DNA from 3 places in the Halomonas koreensis genome. Region 1 is predicted to be linked to each of the others. Evidence: riboswitches for the same ligand, from Rfam matches in the RefSeq annotation. Region 1 holds a riboswitch; each other region holds the start of a gene.
The links. Region 1 has a riboswitch for thiamine pyrophosphate ahead of tenA (thiaminase II). Riboswitches for the same ligand answer to the same signal wherever they lie in the genome.
Positions count from the first base shown of each region.

Region 2: linked by a shared signal. The riboswitch ahead of QC818_RS01175 (SLC5/6 family protein) and the one ahead of tenA (thiaminase II) in region 1 are both predicted to bind thiamine pyrophosphate.
Region 3: linked by a shared signal. The riboswitch ahead of thiM (hydroxyethylthiazole kinase) and the one ahead of tenA (thiaminase II) in region 1 are both predicted to bind thiamine pyrophosphate.

Region 1 is NZ_JARWAK010000010.1:21,419-28,128, reverse strand. Features, by position in the region: gene QC818_RS11990 (MFS transporter) at 1-1,333, opposite strand, end outside; gene QC818_RS11985 (class I SAM-dependent methyltransferase) at 1,482-2,138, opposite strand; gene QC818_RS11980 (VOC family protein) at 2,178-2,558, shown strand; gene QC818_RS11975 (DUF4870 family protein) at 2,632-3,015, shown strand; gene QC818_RS11970 (lysophospholipid acyltransferase family protein) at 3,019-3,951, shown strand; TPP riboswitch at 4,015-4,151, shown strand; gene tenA (thiaminase II) at 4,229-4,897, shown strand; TPP riboswitch at 4,982-5,099, shown strand; gene thiC (phosphomethylpyrimidine synthase ThiC) at 5,176-6,710, shown strand, end outside.
Region 2 is NZ_JARWAK010000001.1:241,789-248,498, forward strand. Features, by position in the region: gene QC818_RS01155 (CoA-acylating methylmalonate-semialdehyde dehydrogenase) at 1-219, shown strand, start outside; gene QC818_RS01160 (peroxidase-related enzyme) at 367-954, shown strand; gene QC818_RS01165 (zinc-dependent alcohol dehydrogenase family protein) at 1,010-2,140, shown strand; gene QC818_RS01170 (hypothetical protein) at 2,160-2,837, opposite strand; TPP riboswitch at 2,951-3,058, shown strand; gene QC818_RS01175 (SLC5/6 family protein) at 3,048-4,436, shown strand; gene ilvD (dihydroxy-acid dehydratase) at 4,506-6,194, shown strand; gene QC818_RS01185 (hypothetical protein) at 6,199-6,710, shown strand, end outside.
Region 3 is NZ_JARWAK010000006.1:34,848-41,557, forward strand. Features, by position in the region: gene QC818_RS08410 (TenA family transcriptional regulator) at 1-236, shown strand, start outside; gene QC818_RS08415 (SDR family oxidoreductase) at 223-1,053, shown strand; gene QC818_RS08420 (tetratricopeptide repeat protein) at 1,050-1,715, shown strand; gene QC818_RS08425 (response regulator transcription factor) at 1,728-2,402, shown strand; gene QC818_RS08430 (ATP-binding protein) at 2,399-3,775, shown strand; gene QC818_RS08435 (hypothetical protein) at 3,864-4,151, shown strand; TPP riboswitch at 4,201-4,298, shown strand; gene thiM (hydroxyethylthiazole kinase) at 4,327-5,133, shown strand; gene thiE (thiamine phosphate synthase) at 5,123-5,737, shown strand; gene QC818_RS08450 (DMT family transporter) at 5,745-6,620, opposite strand.

The DNA of each region.
Region 1 (6,710 bases):
CGATATGCGCGGCGTCCGGCGGCGGCGGGCCCACCAGGGGCTCGGCCACCGCCACGTCGGGCACGACGTCGGCCAGGTCCTCGACGTGCTCGTGCTCCAGGGCGCCCTGCACCCATTCCTCGGTGATCGCCAGCTCCGCCCCGGCCGCGCTGAGCGGGGTGGCGGGCGAGAACGGCGCCACCGGCACCGGCGCCGGGCGCACGCGGCGCCGCCAGGCGAAGAAGGCCATCAGGATCACGCCGAGCGCGCCCAGCGACCAGAACAGCCCGGCGTCGCCGACCCGGGTCATCACCGGGGTGATCAGCGGCGGACTCAGCGTCGAGCCGAGGGCATTGATCAGCAGCAGCCCCTGGCTCATGCGCACCAGGGCCCCGGCCGGGGCGCGGTCGGCGGCATGGCTCAGCGCGGCCGGATACAGCGAGAAGACGCCGCCCCCGAGCAGGAACAGCAGCGCGGCCAGGCCCCAGGGCGGCAGCGGCAGCAGCAGGACCCCCGCGGCGATCAGGGCGCAGAGCCCGCCCAGGGCGATCAGCACCAGCTGGCGGTCATGGCGATCCGACCAGCGCCCCACCGGGTACTGCAGCAGCATGGCGCCGAGCACCATCACCGCCATCAGCTGACCGACCCCTTGCACCCCGAAGCCCACCCGCTGCAGGTAGAGCGGCAGCAGGGTGTAGACCGCCGCCACGGCCAGCCCCGAGCCGAAGCTGCCCGCCACGCCGGTGGGCGTGAGGGTGATCAGGCGCAGCGGCGACAGCGGCTCGGCCTTCTCCACCAGCGGTGTGATCCGGGGAATCATCGCCATGGGCAGCACCGACAGCGAGGCCAGCAGGCCGATCACCATGAAGGGCGCCGCGGGCCCCAGGGCGTTGATGGCGCCGAGCAGCAGCTGGCCGAGCGCCCCGGCGGCGTACAGCGCGATCATGTACAACGCCAGCAGGCGGCCGCGCACCCCGGCATCGCCGGCGGTGAGCAGCCAGCTCTCGATGACCAGGAAGACGCCCACCGTGGCCCAGCCGCCGATCAGGCGCAGCACGAACCAGGCCGCCGGGGCGTCGACCAGCCCCTGGAGCAGCACGGTCACCGCCACCAGGGAGGCGAAGCTGCCGTAGGCGCGGATATGGCCGATGGCCAGCAGCAGGCGGTCGTTGAGCATGGCGCCCAGCGCCAGGCCGATGAAGTAGGCGGAGGACACCCAGCCGATGACCACCGGCGATTCGCCGGCGGCGTCGAGACGCAGGGTGATCAGGGTGGCCAGGAAGCCGTTGCCGATTCCCAGGATGAACAGCCCCAGCAGGGGGGCCAGGGCCATGAGCAAAAGCTGCCGTGACATGAGGGAAGGCTCGCGAGGGGAAGGCGTCACGACCCGCCGCCGGGAGGGCAGCGGCGGGTCTCGAGCGGCGATCATACGCCCGGCCTGGCCCCTCGCCAATCCCCGCGGCAGGCCCGCGAGGGCCGGGCCGGGGCGGCATGACGGCGCCTTATGGATCCCCCGGCGAATCGCGTCGCTGCAGTAATGCCACGTCGTCGGACGGGAAGCTCACGGCCATGTCGAGCCGCGCCGCCAGCCAGCGGAAGCTCGCCTCGCTGAAGAAGCACACATGGGTGGGATCGAGGATGTAGTGCCAGCCGGCGAAGGCCTCCGCCGAGCGGACCCGCTTGGTCATCAGTCCCAGCCAGCCTCCCGGCGCCAGCAGGCCGGCCAGGCGCTCGAGCTCGGCGCCCGGGGCGAAGAGGTGCTCGACCACCTCGGTGGCGGTGATGAAGTCGTAGCGAGCCGCGAGGGCGCGCCGGTCCGGGGCGTAGAAGGGGTCGTAGATGGCCATGGGATGACCGACCTCCTCGAACATCACCGACAGCGTCGGCCCCGGGCCGGCGCCGAAGTCCAGCCCCCGGGCGCCGGGGGGCAGCCGCGCCGCCAGCGGCTCGAACAGCCGCGACAGGAAGCGACGATAGCCGGGGTCGTCCGGGGAGTTCTCGTGCCGGTCGTAGACCGCCTTCTCCTCGTCGGGCCCCAGTCGCTGCTCGGCGGGCACGAACACCAGCTCACACTGTCGACACTGGAGATAGTCCCGTCGCGCATCGCGATGATAGGCAACGGGATGGGGGGATGCGCATAGCGGACAGGTCGGCATCATCGTATTCTCTGCACAGGACTCACTTCCAAGGAGGCATGCATGCTGTCAGGTCTGGACCACCTGGTCATCACCGTGACCGATATTTCCCGCGCCGTGGACTTCTATACCCGGGTGCTGGGCCTGGACGTCCGCTACCGGGACCGGGAGCGGGTGGACCTGATGCTCGGCGACATGGCCCTGCGCCTGCATTGGACCGCCACCGACATCACCCCCCGCGCGGCCACCCCGACCCCGGGCAGCCAGGACCTGTGCCTGCGCAGCCGACTGCCGCTGGACGAGGTCCAGCGCCACCTCGAGGCGCTCTCGGTGGAGGTCGAACTGGGCCCGGTGATCCGCCAGGGCGCCACCGGCGAACTGGACTCCCTCTACCTGCGCGATCCCGACGGCAACCTGCTCGAGATCAGCCGGCCGCGACGCTGAGCCCGGCTGGCATCGTCGGCGTGGGCCGGTATCATGGGCGCCGACGCCGCTCCATCCACCTCAAGGACGATCGATGAACGACCACGACCCTCTCGACCGGGACCGCACGGTGACCGAAACCACCCCGGCGCCCGACACCACCATGCCCATGGTGGTCTATGCCCTGCACCTGGCCGGCATCATCACCGGCGGGCTGACCTCCCTGGTGGGCGTGGTGATCGCCTACGTCTACCGCGGCAAGGGCCCGCAATGGCTGGACGAGCACTATCGCTACCAGATCCGCACCTTCTGGATCGGCCTGGTCTACTTCGCCGTCTCCGGCCTGCTGACCCTGGTGCTGATCGGTTTCCTCACCTGGCTGGCGGCGGTGGTCTGGCTGGTCATCCGCTGCGTCAAGGGCTTCAAGGGGCTGCAGGAGCAGCGCGCCCCCGACGACGTGGACACCTGGCTGGTCTGAGGCATGGCGGCGAGCGACGACACCTCCGCCGACCGCCTCAAGGCCCGGCTGATCGCCGGCCTGTGGCGCGGGCTGGCCGGCTGGCGCCCGGCCGCGCTGTGGCGCCTGTCGCGGCTGCTCGGCCCGCTGGTCCAGGCGGCCAGCGGCCGGGAGCGCCGCGTCACCCGCATCAACCTGGCCCAGGCCTACCCGGAACTCGCCGAGCCCGCGCGCCGACGTCTGGCCCGGGCCAGCTTGGTCCACTCCAGCGCCACCATGCTCGAGCTGGGCCTGGCCTGGATGGGCGCCCCGGAGCGGGTCGAGGCCAGCATCCTCGAGATCTACGGCCGCGAGCTGCTCGACGAGGCCCGCGCCGAAGGGCGCGGCGTGATCGTGCTGGCCCCCCACTTCGGCAACTGGGAGGTGCTCAACTTCTGGCTGTCGGGGCACTTCCCCTTCACCGCCATGTACGAGCCCCCCAAGCTCGCTCCCCTCGACCCGGTCATCCGCCGCGGCCGCGAGCGCCGCGGCGCGAGCCTGGTGCCCACCAACCCGCGCGGCGTGGCGGCCCTGCTCAAGGCGCTCAAGCGCGGCCAGGCGGTGGGCATCCTGCCGGACCAGACGCCGAGCTGGGGCAGCGGCGTCTTCGCGCCCTTCTTCGGCCGCCCGGCCTATACCGCCACCCTGCTGCCCAAGCTGGTGGCGCGCACCGAGGCTCGGGTGGTCACCGGGGTGGCCCGCCGGCTGCCGGGGCGCGGCTTCGCGCTGCACTTCCTGGCCGCCGACGAGCGGGTCCACGATACCGACGAGGCGATCTCGGCGGCCGGGGTCAATGCCTGCGTGGAGGCGGTGATCGCCCTGGACCCGGCCCAGTATCAGTGGGAATACAAGCGCTACCGCAAGACGCCCGAGGAGCTCGAGGGCCGGCCGGACTGGAAGCGCCAGCGCCTCTACTGACCGTTGGAAAACCTTTCCATTTCTTCCCTGGCATCTGCCCGACAAGCTGGTAGACTCGGGGACACTCGCTTGACGGGGTGCCGGTGAATCCGGCTGAGACGGCGCAGGCAATCCAGCGCCGATCCCGTGGAACCTGATCCGGGTGGGCGTGGGCCACGGCCCCGCGTGAACCGGCGTAGGGAATCGAGCGGTGGGCACGACGCGCCGGCCCTTGCGTCGCCCCTCCCCCCGCTTCCGCTGCGCCCGCCCTCCGGATCCCGACCCGATCGGAGGCATGATGGGCTACCGCTTCAGTGATCTGACCGCCGCCTGCCAGGACGACTGGCGCGCCTACGTGGAGCACGACTTCGTCCGCGCCCTGGGGGCCGGCACCCTCGAGCCGGGCGCCTTCCGCCACTACCTGCAGCAGGACTACCTGTTCCTGGTGCATTTCGCCCGCGCCTATGCCCTGGCCGCCTACAAGAGCCAGGACCTCGCCGAGCTGCGCCAGGCCTTCGACGGCCTGAAGACCATCCTCGACGTCGAGCTGGACCTGCACATCGGCTTCTGCCGCGACTGGGGCATCGACGAGGCCGACCTCGCGGCCCTGCCCGAGGCTCGCGCCACCCTGGCCTATACCCGCTACGTGCTCGATGCCGGCAGCCGCGGCGACCTGCTCGACCTGCGCGTGGCCCTGTCGCCCTGCCTGGTGGGCTACGGCGAGATCGCGGGCTGGCTTGCCGAGCAGCCCTTCACGGTGCGCGGCGAGGCCAACCCCTTCGAGGCCTGGATCGCCATGTACGAAAGCGAGGACTTCCAGGCCGCCATGCGCGCCGAGCGCGCCTGGCTCGATGCCCGCCTGGCCGAGGTCACGCCGGCGCGCTTCGCGCGGCTGGCCGGCATCTTCCGCGATGCCACCCGGCTGGAGATCGACTTCTGGCAGATGGGGCTGGATCGCGCTGACTGAGCGCCGCTGGCCCCATCGACGGGCCGCGCCTGGCCCTGGCGGTGCCAGGCGCGGCCGGCACACTGGATGACCACCGCCCATACCACTCGCTTGACGGGGTGCCGTTGACGACGGCTGAGATCATGCGGCGCAAGCGCCGAGCATGGATCCCGTTGAACCTGAACTGGCTAGGACCAGCGTAGGGATCAAGCGACACGCCGCCGCGCCTTGTGCGCGACGGCCGCTGTCCTCCCCTGCGGTCCTCCCCGACAACACGCCAACCCCTGGGAGACCGACCGATGGCTAAGACCGACCACTTCCTCGCCGAGAGCGCCCGCGTCGACGAGGCCGCGATCCAGGCACTGCCCGGCTCGCGCAAGCGCTACGTCGAGGGCTCGCGGCCCGACATCCGCGTGCCCTTCCGCGAGATCAGCCTGTCGCCGACCCGCACCTCCGGGGCCGACGAGGCCAACCCGCCGCTGCTGGTCTACGATACCTCCGGCCCCTACACCGACCCCGAGGCCGAGATCGACCTGCGGAAAGGCCTGCCGGAATTGCGTCGGGCCTGGATCGAGGAACGCGACGACACCGAGTTCCTCGACGGGCCGACCTCCGAGTACGGCCGGCGCCGCGCCAACGACCCGATGCTCGCCCCGCTGCGCTTCGACCTGACCCGCACGCCGCGCCGCGCCAAGCCCGGCCGCAACGTCACCCAGCTGCACTACGCCCGCCAGGGCATCGTCACCCCGGAGATGGAATTCATCGCCATTCGCGAGAATCAGCGCCGGCAAGCCCTGGGCAGCGAGGAGGTCGAGCGCATCCTCGGCCACCAGCATCCCGGCGAGCGCTTCGGCGCCCGCCTGCCGGAGGAGATCACCCCGGAGTTCGTCCGCGACGAGGTCGCCGCCGGCCGGGCGATCATCCCGTGCAACATCAACCACCCGGAATCCGAGCCGATGATCATCGGCCGCAACTTCCTGGTGAAGATCAACGGCAACCTGGGCAACTCCGCGGTGACCTCCTCCATCGAGGACGAGGTCGACAAGATGACCTGGGGCATCCGCTGGGGCTCGGACACCGTCATGGACCTGTCCACCGGGGCCAACATCCACGAGACCCGGGAGTGGATCATCCGCAACGCCCCGGTGCCGATCGGCACCGTGCCCATCTACCAGGCCCTGGAGAAGGTGAACGGGGTGGCCGAGGACCTGAGCTGGGAGGTGTTCCGCGACACCCTGATCGAGCAGGCCGAACAGGGGGTCGACTACTTCACCATCCACGCCGGGGTGCTGCTGCGCTACGTGCCGCTGACCGCCAAGCGGACCACCGGCATCGTCTCCCGCGGCGGCTCGATCATGGCCAAGTGGTGCCTCTATCACCACCGGGAGAGCTTCCTCTACGAGCACTTCGAGGAGATCTGCGAGATCTGCAAGCAGTATGACGTGGCCTTCTCGCTGGGCGACGGCCTGCGCCCCGGCTCGGTGGCCGACGCCAACGACGCGGCCCAGTTCGCCGAACTCGAGACCCTGGGCGAGCTGACCCGCATCGCCTGGCAGCACGACGTCCAGGTGATGATCGAGGGCCCCGGCCACGTGCCCATGCACCTGATCAAGGAGAACATGGACAAGCAGCTCGCCGAGTGCGACGAGGCGCCCTTCTACACCCTGGGGCCGCTGACCACCGACATCGCGCCGGGCTACGACCACATCACCTCCGGCATCGGCGCGGCGATGATCGGCTGGTACGGCTGCGCCATGCTCTGCTACGTGACCCCCAAGGAGCACCTGGGGCTGCCCAACAAGGACGACGTCAAGACCGGCATCATCACCTACAA
Region 2 (6,710 bases), on a different contig from region 1:
ACCGAGATCGACGTCGGCCAGGTGGGCATTAACGTGCCGATCCCGGTGCCGGTGGCCTACTTCAGCTTCACCGGCTCCCGAGCCTCCAAGCTGGGCGACCTGGGCCCCAACGGCAAGCAGGCGATCGCCTTCTGGACCCAGACCAAGACGGTCACCGCCCGCTGGTTCGAGCCCGAGAACGTCTCCAGCGGCATCAACAGCACCATCTCGCTGAGCTGATAGCCGCCCGGCGCCGAACGCGGCCCCGCCTCGCCAGAGGCGGGGCCGTCGTCGTCGGGGGCCACGAAAGGCGGGTGGCAATGCTCTTGACGTTGACGTTAACTGGGGTGTGTAGCGCGCCACGACAACCACAACTCAGGAGCCGCCATGACCACGCCCCTCAGCCGCTTCCCCGTGCCCGAGTCCCTCGACGAGCTGCCCGCGGACATCCGCGACGCCATCCTGGCGGTGCAGGAGAAGGCCGGCTTCGTGCCCAACGTCTTTTTGATGCTGGCCCACCGGCCGGCGGAGTTCCGGGCCTTCTTCGCCTACCACGATGCCCTGATGGAGCGCGAGTCCGACACCCTGACCAAGGCCGAGAAGGAAATGATCGTGGTGGCCACCAGCGCGCGCAACCGCTGCCTGTATTGCGTGGTGGCCCACGGCGCCCTGGTGCGGATCTACAGCAAGGATCCGCTGCTGGCCGATCAGGTGGCGGTCAATCACCGCACCGCGCCGCTCGGCGAGCGCCACCGGGTGATGCTCGACTTCGCGCTGCACTGTGGCCTGGAGGTCGGCGAGCTCACCGACGACTGGGAGGCGCGGCTGACGGCGGTCGGCTTCACCCGGGACGACATCTGGGACATCGGCGCCATCGCCGCCTTCTTCGGCCTCTCCAACCGGCTGGTGACGCTCACCGCCACGTCTCCCAACGACGAGTTCTACCTGATGGGCCGAGTGCCCCGCGAGGGCTGAGCCGGCCCTCGCCCACGCCATCCCGCCCGGGTTACCCGCGAAAGGAGTCACTGCCATGAAGATCCGCGCCGCCGTTCTCCAGGCCATCGGGGCCGAGCGCCCCTACGACGAGAGTCAGCCGCTGGCGATCGAGGAACTCGAGCTGGACCCGCCGGGGGACGGCGAGGTGCTGGTGCGGATCCGGGCGGCGGGGCTGTGCCACTCGGATCTCTCGGTGATCGACGGCAACCGGCCGCGCCCGGTGCCCATGGCGCTCGGCCACGAGGCCGCCGGGGTGGTGGCGGCGGTGGGGCGCGGGGTGACCGACCTGGCGGTGGGCGATCACGTGGTCGCCGTCTTCGTGCCCAGCTGCGGCCACTGCCGCCCCTGCGCCGAGGGACGCCCGGCGCTGTGCGAGCCGGGCAACGCGGCCAATGCCGCCGGGACCCTGGCGAGCGGCGAGCGTCGCCTGCGCCGCGTCGATGGCACGCCGGTGCACCATCACCTCGGGGTCTCGGCCTTCGCCGATCATGCGGTGGTCTCCCGGCACTCCCTGGTGCCCATCGATCCGCGCCTGCCCTTCGCGCACGCGGCGCTGTTCGGCTGCGCCGTGCTCACCGGGGTGGGGGCGGCGGTCAACTCGGCGGGCATCCGTCCCGGGCAGTCGGTGGCCGTGGTGGGGCTCGGCGGGGTGGGGCTCAATGCCGTGCTCGGCGCCCTGGTGGCCGGCGCGGGGGAGGTCGTGGCCCTGGACCTGGACGACGACAAGCTGACGCTGGCCGAGTCCCTGGGCGCGACCCTGGCGGTCAACAGCGCGGCGCCGGATGCCGAGGAGCGGGTCCGTACGGCCACCGGCGGCGGGGTCGATGTGGCCATCGAGATGGCCGGTTCCGAGCAGGCCCTGGCCTTCGCCTACGCCATCACCCGGCGGGGCGGGCTGACCGTGACCGGCGGCCTGGCCCATCCCGAGCGCAAGCTGGCCATTCCGCAGGTCAGCCTGGTGGCCGAGGAGCGCACCCTGCGCGGCAGCTACGTGGGCAGCTGCGTACCGGTGCGCGACGTGGCGCGCTATGCGGGGCTGTTCCGCCAGGGGCGGCTGCCGGTGGATAGGCTGCTGTCCCGGGTGCTGTCGCTGGACGAGATCAATGCGGGCTTCGAGGCGCTGGCCGCGGGCCGGGCCATCCGCCAGGTGATCGCCTTCGACTGACGGCGTGCCGGCCGGCGCCTCAGGCGGCGGCCAGGCTTTCCTCCAGCAGCGCCTGCACCGGCTCCAGCTGGCTCTCGTGCAGGATCAGCACGCTCTCGCCGGTCTCGCCCTCGGCGGGCACGACGATGGCGAATTCGCCTTCCTCGAGATGGAACTCGTGGATCTCGCGCTGGCCCGCGGGGGTCTCGCAGCGAATCGAGCGGTAGGCGTCGTCCTCGCCGTAGGTCAGGCGGTGATAGACCTTGAAGAAGGTGTAGAGGGACAGCCCCCGGGGAAAGGCCGGCCAGCGGGCCGGCAGCTCGCGGGTCTCGGCGTCGACGGCCTGGCCCGCCGCCTCGGCGTCGGCGATGGCCTCGGCCAGGGGCGCGGCCAGCAGCGAGGTGTCGTCCCGGGGCAGCGGCGCCAGGGCCTCGGCGGCTTCATGGTAGTGGCGAGCCAGGGCCCGGAAGTCCTCGAAGCCGCCGAGGCGGCGCTCGCTGTGGTGCAGGTCCGCGGGCTCGCAGCCGCCGTTCTCCCAACCGTGGATCACCCGAAGCGTCAGCCGGCCGTCGCGCATCGGCTCGCCGAGCAGGGTATCCAGCGCGACGCGCAGGTGCAGCAGGCGTTCCCCGACCAGGTTGTCGAAGGCGGTGTAGGGGTCGGCGAAGATCCGGTGCAGGCGACCGGGCGCGTGTTCCTTGGCTTCGGTAAACGGCATGGCGGGCTCTCGGGGTGATCGTGCGAAGGCTGGCGTCATTGTGGCATCATGGTGTCACGAGCCTATATCGACTTAGCGTCGAAAATCTTGAGGTTCGTCAACGACAATTCATCCACTGTCGCCAGGGGAGTCCCGCCACGCGGGGCTGAGAGAGCGTTCGACGCTGACCCTGGAACCTGATCCGGTTCATGCCGGCGGAGGAAGTGCGACATGCCTTACCTGACGTCAGCCGTGCTCGGCGCGGCGCTGCTCTGCTTTACCGTCCTGGGCCTGCGGGCCCGCCGGGCCGATGGCCCCCTCGACGACTATGTCACCGCCCGCAACTCCCAGTCCGCCCCGACCCTGGGGCTGTCCTTCCTGGCCTCCGGGATGGGCGCCTGGATCCTCTTCGCCCCGCCGGAGATCGGCGCCTTCGCCGGCCCGGTCGCCCTGGCCGGCTACGCCCTGGGCTCGGCGCTGCCGTTCATCGTGCTCGGCGCCTTCGGGCCCGCCATCCGCCGCCGCCTGCCCGAGGGGCGCAGCATCGGCGAGTATGCCGGCGCCTGCTTCGGCTCCGGCGTGCGACGCTGGGTGGCGCTGGTCTCCATCCTCTACATGGCCTGCTTCCTGGCCGCCGAGCTCACCGCCATCGGCGCCATCACCGGGCTGCTCTCCGACGTGCCCGCCAACCTGGTGGTGGTCGGGGTGGCGCTGGCCACCCTGGTCTACACGGCCCTGGGCGGCCTGCGGGCCAGCCTGGCCACCGACCGCTGGCAGGCCTGGCTGCTGCTGGCGCTGCTGGGACTGGTCGGCGGCGTGGCCCTGACGCGGCTGCCGGCGTTGCCGGCGGACGCCGCCATGCCTGCCATTCCCACCGGCGATGCCCTGGCCGTGGCCCTGACCCTGGTGATCGCCGTGACCGCGGCCAACCTCTTCCACCAGGGCTACTGGCAGCGGGTCTGGGCGGCCCGGGACGCCCGGGCGCTGGGTCGGGGCGCCTGGCTGGGCGGCGCGGTGACCGTGCTGGTGGTGGCGGTGGTCGGCGGCCTGGGGATGCTGGCCGCCATGGCGGGCGTCTCGCTGGGCGAGCCGCCGATCCCCTTCTTCGCGCTGCTCGGCGAGGCGCCGGCCTGGCTGGCCCTGCCGGCCCTGGTGCTGGCGGTGACCCTGGTGGCCTCCAGTGTGGATACCCTGCAGAACGGCATCGCCTCCCTGGTGGTGGCCGGCGGCGCGGCGCGCGGCCGCTCGCTGGGCGCGGCGCGCTGGGTGACCGTGGCGCTGATGGTGCCGGTGGTGGCCATCGCCCTGCAGGGGCTCTCCGTGCTGCGGCTGTTCCTGATCGCCGACCTGCTGTGCGCCGCCATCGTGGTGCCGGTGCTGCTCGGGCTGTGGCCGCGGATGAGCGCCGCCGCGGCCCTGGCCGGTGGGGTGGCGGGCCTGGCCGGCGCCGTGCTGCCGGGCTGGATCGCCTCGGGCAGCCTCGCCGCGGGCCTGCTGGCGGCGAGCTTCCCGGGCGGGGTGCCGACCCTGCCGCCCTTCCTCGGCGCGCTGGCGGCCTCCAGCCTGGTGGCCCTGCTGGTGGCCTGGTGGCGGCCCGCCGCGGTGCGTCGCGCCGCCTGAGCGGTTGCCAGCCCGGGCATTGGCGACCACCCTCTGAAGGTTCCCCGAACCGAAAGAGGAGGTCGTGCCATGAGCGAGACGCCCCGGGACCCGCGCCGTCGCCACTCCGCCCCGGTGGTGGATGGCGTCGGCAAGTCGGCCAGCCGCGCCATGCTGAGGGCGGTGGGCTTCGAGGACGCCGACTTCGCCCGGCCCCAGGTGGGCATCGCCTCCACCTGGAGCCGGGTCACCCCCTGCAACAGCCATATCGGCGAGCTGGCCGAGCGGGCCCGGGACGGGGCCGATGCCGCCGGCGGCAAGGGGGTGATCTTCAACACCATCACCATCTCCGACGGCATCGCCAATGGCACCGAGGGCATGAAGTACTCGCTGGTGTCGCGGGAGGTGATCGCCGACTCCATCGAGACGGTGGCGGGCTGCGAGGGCTTCGACGGCCTGGTGGCCCTGGGCGGCTGCGACAAGAACATGCCGGGCTGCCTGATCGGCCTGGCGAGGCTCGACCGGCCCGCCGTCTTCGTCTACGGCGGCACCATCCTGCCCGGCGAGGGCCACACCGACATCGTCTCGGTGTTCGAGGCCATGGGCGCCCATAGCCGCGGCGACCTGGACCTCATCGCGGTCAAGCGGATCGAGGAGACCGCCATTCCCGGCCCCGGCGCCTGCGGCGGCATGTACACCGCCAACACCATGGCCTCGGCCATCGAGGCGCTGGGCATGAGCCTGCCGGGGAGCTCGGCGCAGAACGCCGTGTCGGCGGACAAGCGCGACGACTGCCGTCGCGCCGGCGAGGCGGTGCTGACCCTGCTCGATCGCGACATCAAGCCCTCGGACATCATGACCCGCGAGGCCTTCGAGAACGCCATCACCCTGGTCATCGCGCTGGGCGGCTCCACCAACGCGGTGCTGCACCTGATCGCCATGGCCGACGCCGTGGGCGTGCCGCTGACGCTTGACGACTTCACCGAGATCGGCCGCCGGGTGCCGGTGCTGGCCGATCTGCGCCCCAGCGGCCGCTACATGATGAGCGAGCTGGTGGCGATCGGCGGCATCCTGCCGCTGATGAAGACCCTGCTCGAGGCCGGCCTGCTGCACGGCGATTGCCTGACGGTGACCGGCGCGACCCTGGCCGAGAACCTTGCCGACGTCGCCCCCTATCCGGCGGACCAGGACATCATCGCCCCCCTCGAGGCGCCGCTGAAGCCCCAGAGTCACCTGCGCGTGCTGCATGGCAACCTGGCGCCGGAGGGGGCGGTGGCCAAGATCACCGGCAAGGAGGGCACCCGCTTCTCGGGCACGGCTCGGGTGTTCGGCTCCGAGGAGGAGGCTCAGGCGCGCATCAACGATGGCAGCGTGGTGGCCGGCGACGTGGTGGTGATCCGCTACGAGGGCCCCCGCGGCGGGCCCGGCATGCGCGAGATGCTCACCCCCACCTCGGCGATCATGGGCCGCGGCCTGGGCAGCGAGGTGGCGCTGATCACCGACGGCCGCTTCTCCGGCGGCAGCCATGGCTTCGTGGTCGGCCATGTCACCCCCGAGGCCTTCGACGGCGGGCCCCTGGCGCTGGTCGAGGACGGCGACACCATCACCATCGACGCCGAGGCCGATACCCTCGAGGTGGCCCTCGACGAGGCCGAACTCGCGCGTCGCCGGGCCGCCTGGCAACCGCCGGCGCCGCGCTATGCCCGCGGGGTGCTGGCCAAGTACGCCCGCACGGTCAGCTCCGCCTCGACCGGGGCGGTGACCGACCGGCCGGAGTAGCGTCATGGCCGCCCGGGGGTTGGCCGCGCTGCTCGGCGCCGCGCTGCTGGCGGGCTGCGCCGCGGCCCCGGCCTGGCGGGCCGAGCCGGGGAGCGAACAGCGGCGGTGCCGCGAACGCCTGGCCGCCTTCGATGCCGCGGTGGCCGAGGCCGGCGTCGCCGACGCCGGCGCCGCCCCGGTCCCCGGCTTTCCCTACCTGCGCATCGACCGGCTGCTGGCGAGCTTTGCCCCCGAGCTTCCCGTCGATGCCGACGCCCCGCGCCATGTCGACTGGCTGGCCCGGCTGCGCGAGCGCGATGCCGTGGCGCGCCGCATCGAGGCCGCCAACCTGCCTGCCTCCCTGCGGGCACGCCTGGTCCACCGCCTGCCCGGCGACGACCCGGCCGCGGCGGCCAATGCCTGCGGCGAGCGCCTGCTGGCCGAGGAGCTGTCGGGGCCGGGGGATGGCCCGGCGCGTACGGCGCTGGGGGAGGCGGTCGAGGCGCCCGACCACTACCTCGACGCCTGGCGGGTGCT
Region 3 (6,710 bases), on a different contig from region 1:
CGAGCCTCGGGCTACCCGACGACGCCGTGCGCTACCTGAGCTCCCACGGCAGCCTCGACGTCGGCCACCTGGCCTTCTTCGAGACACTGATCGACCGCCTCGACGAGGACGATCTGGACGCGGTGATCGAGGCCGCACGCATGGTCTATCGCCTCTACGGCGCCATGTTCCGGGGCATCACCGCCCGCTGCACGGGGGGCGAGGCCGCCCGGGAGCTCACCGATGCCCTGGCCTGATCGCAAGCACTTCGCGGAGGGCTGGCTCGGCCAGCGGGTGCTGATCACCGGCGCCAGCGGCGGCATCGGCCAGGCGCTGGTGGACGAGCTCGCCGGCGCCGGCGCCCGGCTGCTGGTCACAGGCCGCGACGCCGCCACGCTGGAGGCGCTGTGTCGCCGCCACCCGGGGCAGGTCACCGCCCAGGCGGCCGATCTGACCCGCGCCGAGGATCGCGACCGGCTGGCCACGATCGCCGAGCGGCTGGACTGCACCATGCTGATCAACGCCGCCGGCGCCAACCGCGCCGAGCTGTTCGAGGACAGCGACGATGCCACCCTCGAGTGGCTGGTGACCACCAACCTGACCGCCACCCTGCAGTTGACCCGCGCCCTGCTGCCGCTGCTGCGCCGCGCCGAGCCGGGGCGGGTGGTCAACCTGGGCTCGGCCTTCGGCCATATCGGCTATCCCGGCCAGGCCGCCTACTGCGCCACCAAGTTCGCCCTCCACGGCTTCACCCAGGCGCTGCGCCGCGAGCTGGCCGACACCCCGGTGCGGGTGCTCTACGTCGCGCCGCGGGCCACCCGCACCGCCATGAACGCGCCGGCGATGGAGGAGCTGAACCAGGCGCTGGGCAACGCCATGGACGACCCGGAGACGGTCGCCATCCAGGTGCGCCGGGCCATCGAGCGCGGCCGCAAGGAAACCCGCCTGGGGGGCGCCGAGCCGCTCTTCGCCCGGCTCAACGCCCTGTGCCCGGGGCTGATCGATCGTGCCCTGCGCCGCCAGCTGCCGACCATCCGCCGCTTCCTCGCCCCCGCCAAGGGAGACATGCCATGATGCGCCGTTTCGCCCCCCTGCGCCTCGCCGCGTTCTCGACGCTGGCCGCCCTGGTCGCCGCGCCGGCGACATCCGCCCTGGCCATGGAGCCGGCGGTCGCCGACGCCCTGTCGGGCCTGCAATCGCGCTGGGCGGCGATCCGCTACGACCTGCCCGAGGACCAGCGGGAAGACGCCTATGCGGCGCTGGCCGAGCGTGCCGAACGGGCCGTCGCGGCCCACCCCGACGCCGCGGCGCTGCATGCCTGGGCCGGCATCGTGCGCTCCACCCAGGCCGGAGCCCGCGGCGGGCTCGCCGCGCTGAGCCTGGTCAAGCAGGCCCGCGAGTCGCTGGAGACCGCGCTGTCGCTGGATCCGCTGGCGCTCGACGGCGCCGCCTACACCAGCCTCGGCGCGCTCTACTACCGGGTGCCCGGCTGGCCGGTGTCCTTCGGCGACGATGAGCGAGCCGAGCGCTACCTGCAGCGCGGGCTGGCCGTCTCGCCCGACGGGCTCGACAGCCTCTACTTCTGGGGCGACTATCTGCACGAGCAGGGCCGCGACCGGGAGGCCCGCCAGGCCTTGCGCCACGCCCTCGAGGCGTCGCCGCGCCCCGGCCGCGAGCGCGCCGACGCCGGACGCCGTGCGGAGGTCCGCGCGCTGCTCGATACGCTGGATGACTGACAAGGACCGGCCATGCGCATACTGCTGGTGGAGGACGACCCCAGCCTGGCGTCGGGCATTCGCCTGGCGCTCAAGCCCGAGCACTATACCGTGGACATCCTGGCCGATGGCGCCAGCGCCCTGGCCGCCCTCCAGGATCAAGAGCCCTTCGATGCGGTGATCCTCGACCTGGGCCTGCCCCGGCTCGACGGCCTCCGGGTACTGGAACGGCTGCGCCGGGCCGGCAACCGGGTCCCGGTGCTGGTGCTGACCGCCCGCGACGGGGTCGAGGATCGCATCCAGGGGCTGGACGCCGGCGCCGACGACTACCTGATCAAGCCCTTCGAGGTCGACGAGCTCAAGGCCAGGCTCCGGGCCCTGCTGCGCCGCAGCCAGGGTCACGCCAGCAGCGAGCTCCGCCATCGCGGCGTCTGCCTGGACCCGGGAACCCGTCGAGTCACCTGCCGGGGCGAGCCGGTGGCGCTGTCGCGCCGCGAATTCACCCTGCTGCAGGAGTTCCTGAGCCACCCCGGCCGGGTCTTCACCCGGGACACCCTGACCCGGCTGGTCTATGGCTGGGAGGACGATGTCGAGAGCAACGCCATCGAGGTGCACGTGCACCACCTGCGCCGCAAGCTCTTCCCCGAGCTGATCCGCACGCTGCGCGGCATCGGCTACGTCATGGACAAGGCGGACGAGGCTCCATGACCTCGATCCGCCGCCGTACCCTGTGCATCGTGCTGGGCGTCTTCGTGGCGAGCATGCTGGCGATCGGCATCACCAGCTACCGCGACGCCGCCCATGAGGTGGAGGAGCTGTTCGATGCCCGCCTGGCCCAGAACGCCCGCCTGCTGGAGGGGCTGATGCGCGCGCCGCTGCCGGAGGCGCGTCGCGATGCGTTGCTGGCCACCCTGGACAGCGCCCTGCAGCGCGCCGAGCAGGCCGATCAGCGCATCGCCGGGCATCGCTACGAGGGCAAGGTGGCCTTCCAGGTCTGGCGGGGCGAGCGGCTGCTGCTGCGCTCGTCCAGCGCTCCCCGCCGCCCCTTCACCGCCCGCCAGGACGGCTACGGCGACGTGACCCTGGCCGATCGCGAATGGCGGGTCTTCGCCCTGAGCCCGCCGAACGACGGCCTCCGGGTGCTGGTCGGCGAGCGCGAGGACGTACGCGGCGAGCTGGTCACCGCCATCGCCCTGCGTACCCTGCTCCCCGACCTGCTCGGCCTGCCGGCGCTGGCGGCGCTGCTGTGGTGGGCGATCGGCTGGGGGCTGCGCCCGCTGTCGCGCCTGGCCCGCCAGATCCAGAATCGCGATCCCCACAACCTCCAGCCGATCGCGGCCGAGCCGTTGCCGCGCGAGCTGTCGACCATCGTCGGCGCCCTCAACCGCCTGCTGGCGAGGCTTCGCGACCTGCGTCAGCGCGAGAAACGCTTCATCGCCGATGCCGCCCACGAGCTGCGCACGCCCCTGGCGGTGCTCGACCTTCATGCCCAGAACGCCCTCGCCACCCGGGACCCGGATGACCGGCGCGAGGCGCTGACCCAGCTGCGCGACGGCGTGGCCCGCGCGACCCGACTGGTCAGCCAGCTGCTGACCCTGGCACGGCTGGAGCCCGACCAGGAGTCGGCGGCCGTGCCGCAGGACGGCGACCTGCTCCACGAGACCCGCGAGGCGCTGGCCGAGCTGCTGCCGCTGGCCGCCGAGCGCGGCCAGGACATCCGCCTCGACGCCGACGAGCACGCCGACTGGCGACTGCGCGCCGAACCCGGGGCGATCCAGACGCTGCTGCAGAACCTGGTCGGCAATGCCATGCACCATTCGCCGGCCGGCAGCCGCATCGACCTCGCCCTGGCGGCCGAGCCGGCGGCCCTGACCCTGCGGGTGGACGACCGGGGCCCCGGCATTCCCGAGCACCAGCGCCGCCAGGTGCTGGAACGCTTCCACCGTGCCGGCCCCGGGGCCGGCGCCGGGCTCGGCCTATCGATCGTCGATCGCCTGGTCCAGCGCCATCGCGGCCGGCTGTGGCTGGACACCGCGCCCGGGGGCGGGCTGCGGGTCAAGGTCCGGCTGCCCCGCGCCTGACATCGTCCTGTCATCGTTATTTAAGCCGGCGTTAAGCCAACGCCGCTAGCGTGGTTTCATCGACCGCGACACAACAACAGGATGCACCATGATGACGACCCCGAACCCGATGCCGCTCGACGACCGCCTGCGCCGCACGGCCTGGCTGACGGCCGCCGGCCTGCTGGTGCTCGCCGCGGGCTGGACGATCGCCTGCTGGGGGGTGGCCGGCCTGCCGCTGGGCCTGGCCAGCCTCGCCGCCGCCGCCCTGGCGCTGCTGCGCCCGGAGGCCCCGGCGGCCAGCCCCGAGGACGAGGCCCGTTGCCCGGCGGCCGGCCTGCGCCACTTCACCCAGGCCGGCCTGCTGACGCTGGTCGCGCTCCAGCTGGCCGCCTGACCCGGCGGGCCGGCGCTTTACAAGGGCGGGCCCGCCGGGGGATAGTGACGCCAGACGACAGGGGCGTCGGCGGGAGCCGCCGGCTGAGAGGCACCCTCACCACCTGACCCGGATAATGCCGGCGGAGGGAGTCGTGCCGGCCCCACGCCCGCGCCTCCCCTCGCCAGGAGGCCCGATGCATTCCCTCGATCCCGCCGCGCACCTGACCCGCGTGCGCGCGACCACCCCGCTGGTCCACAACATCACCAATCACGTCGCCATGAACCCCATGGCCAATGTGCTGCTCGCCCTGGGCGCCTCGCCGGCCATGGTCCATGCCCGCGAGGAGGCCGCCGAGTTCGCGGCCCTGGCCGGCGCCCTGACGCTGAACATCGGCACCCTCTCGCCCCACTGGCTCGACGCCATGGACGATGCCGCCCGCGCCGCGACGGCGGCGGGCACCCCCTGGGTGCTCGACCCGGTGGCGGTGGGCGCGACCCGCTTCCGTCGCGAGGCCGGCGACCGCCTGCTGGCCCTGGCCCCGAGCGTGATCCGCGGCAACGCCTCGGAGATCCTGGCCCTGGCCGAACGCACCGGCGGCGGGCGCGGGGTGGACAGCACCGCGGCGCCCGAGGGCGCCGAGGCCGCCGCGGCGAGCCTGGCCCGCCGGAGCGGCGCGGTGGTGGCGGTCACCGGCGAGCGCGACCTGGTCACCGACGGCACGCGCCTGGCCCGCGTGGCCGGCGGCCACCCCCTGATGCCCCGGGTCACCGCCCTGGGCTGCTCGCTGAGCGGGGTGGTGGGCGCCTTCCTGGCCGGTGCCGAGGATCCCTTCGCGGCCACCGTGGCGGCCCTGGCGAGCTATGCGGTGGCCGGCGAGCAGGCCGGCGAGGCCGCCCGCGGCCCGGGCAGCTTCGCCGTGGCCTTCCTCGACGCCCTGCATGCCCTCGACGCGACCACCCTCACCGAGCACGCCCGCCTGGAGCTGACCGATGCGCCTTGATCTCTCCCTCTACCTGGTGACCGATCCCGAGCTGTGCGCGGCCCATGGCCTGGAGGCGACCGTGCTCGCCGCGGTGCGCGGCGGGGTCAGCGTCGTCCAGCTGCGCGACAAGCACGCCCCCGACGCCGAGCTGATTCCGCTGGCCCGCCGGCTCAAGGCCGCCCTGGCCGGCAGCGGGGTGCCGCTGATCATCAACGACCGCCTCGAGGTGGCCCTGGCCAGCGGCGCCGACGGCCTGCACATCGGCCAGGACGACGGCGAGGTGGCCGAGGCCCGGGCGGCCCTGGGTCCCGAGGCCATCCTCGGCCTGTCGGTGCAGACTCGAGCCCAGCTGGCCCGCCTGGAGGCGGGCCGCCTCGACTACCTGGGCCTGGGCCCGGTGTTCGCCACCCCCTCCAAACGCGATCACGCCGAGCCGCTGGGCTTCGAGGGGCTGGCCGAACTGGCCGCCGCCAGCCCACTGCCCACGGTGGCCATCGGCGGGCTCAAGGCCGAGCATGTCGAGCCGGTGCGCCAGGCCGGGGCCGACGGCCTGGCGGTGATCTCGGCGATCTGCGGCACCCCGGACCCGGAGGCCGCGGCCCGCGCCTTCCCGCGTCGCTGACGCGGGGTCAGGCGCTGGGGCGGCGATTCAGCGCCGTGCGGCGCTCGTGATAGGCGATGGCCAGGCCGCTGGCGATGATCAGGGTGCCGCCGGCGAAGACCCAGAGGTCGGGCACCTCGTCCCAGAACCACCAGCCCAGCAGCACCGCCCACAGCAGCGCCGTGTAGTCGAAGGGCGCGGCCAGCGCCGCCGGCGCGTAGCGGAACGCCAGGGTCAGGCCGGTCATGGCGCCCACCCCGAGCACCCCGGCCACCAGGAAGGCGGGCCAGTGCAGCGGCGCCGGCGTCTGCCACACCCAGGGCAGGGTCAGGGTGGAGATCACCAGCGGCACCAGGGTGGTGTAGAAGACCATGGCCCAGAGGTGCTCCCGGTCGCCGTAGCGGCGGGCGGTGATCATGGTCAGGGCGTAGAAGATCGCGGCGGCCACCACCACCAGGGCCCCGGGCTGGAAGCTCTCGCCGCCGGGCCGCACCACCACCAGCACCCCGACGAAGCCCAGGGCGGTGGCCAGCGTGGTGGGCAGGTCGACCCGCTCGCCGAGCAGCGGCACCGACAGCAGGGTGACGAACAGCGGGGCGGCGAAGGCGATGGCGGTGGTCTCGGCCAGGGGCAGCAGGGTCAGCCCCCACATGAAGCAGATCATGGTCGCGGCGAAGATCAGCCCGCGCAGCAGGTGGATGCCCGGCCGCCGGGTCCGCAGGGTGCGCAGGCCGCCGTTGTAGCGGGCGATCAGGGCGATCAGCGGCAGCGAGACCAGGGTGCGGAAGAAGATGATCTGCAGCGGCGAGTGGGTCTCGCCCAGCCACTTGGTGATCGCGTCCCCCAGGGCGAGGCACAGCACACCGCCGCACATGAAGAGGATTCCCTTGAACGACGCTGACATGGCGGCCGCCTCCCGGTGGTGATGCGCATGGACGGAAACCGCCCCGTCGGCGAGCCGACGGGGCGGGAATCCTCCACGCTAATCGGAATG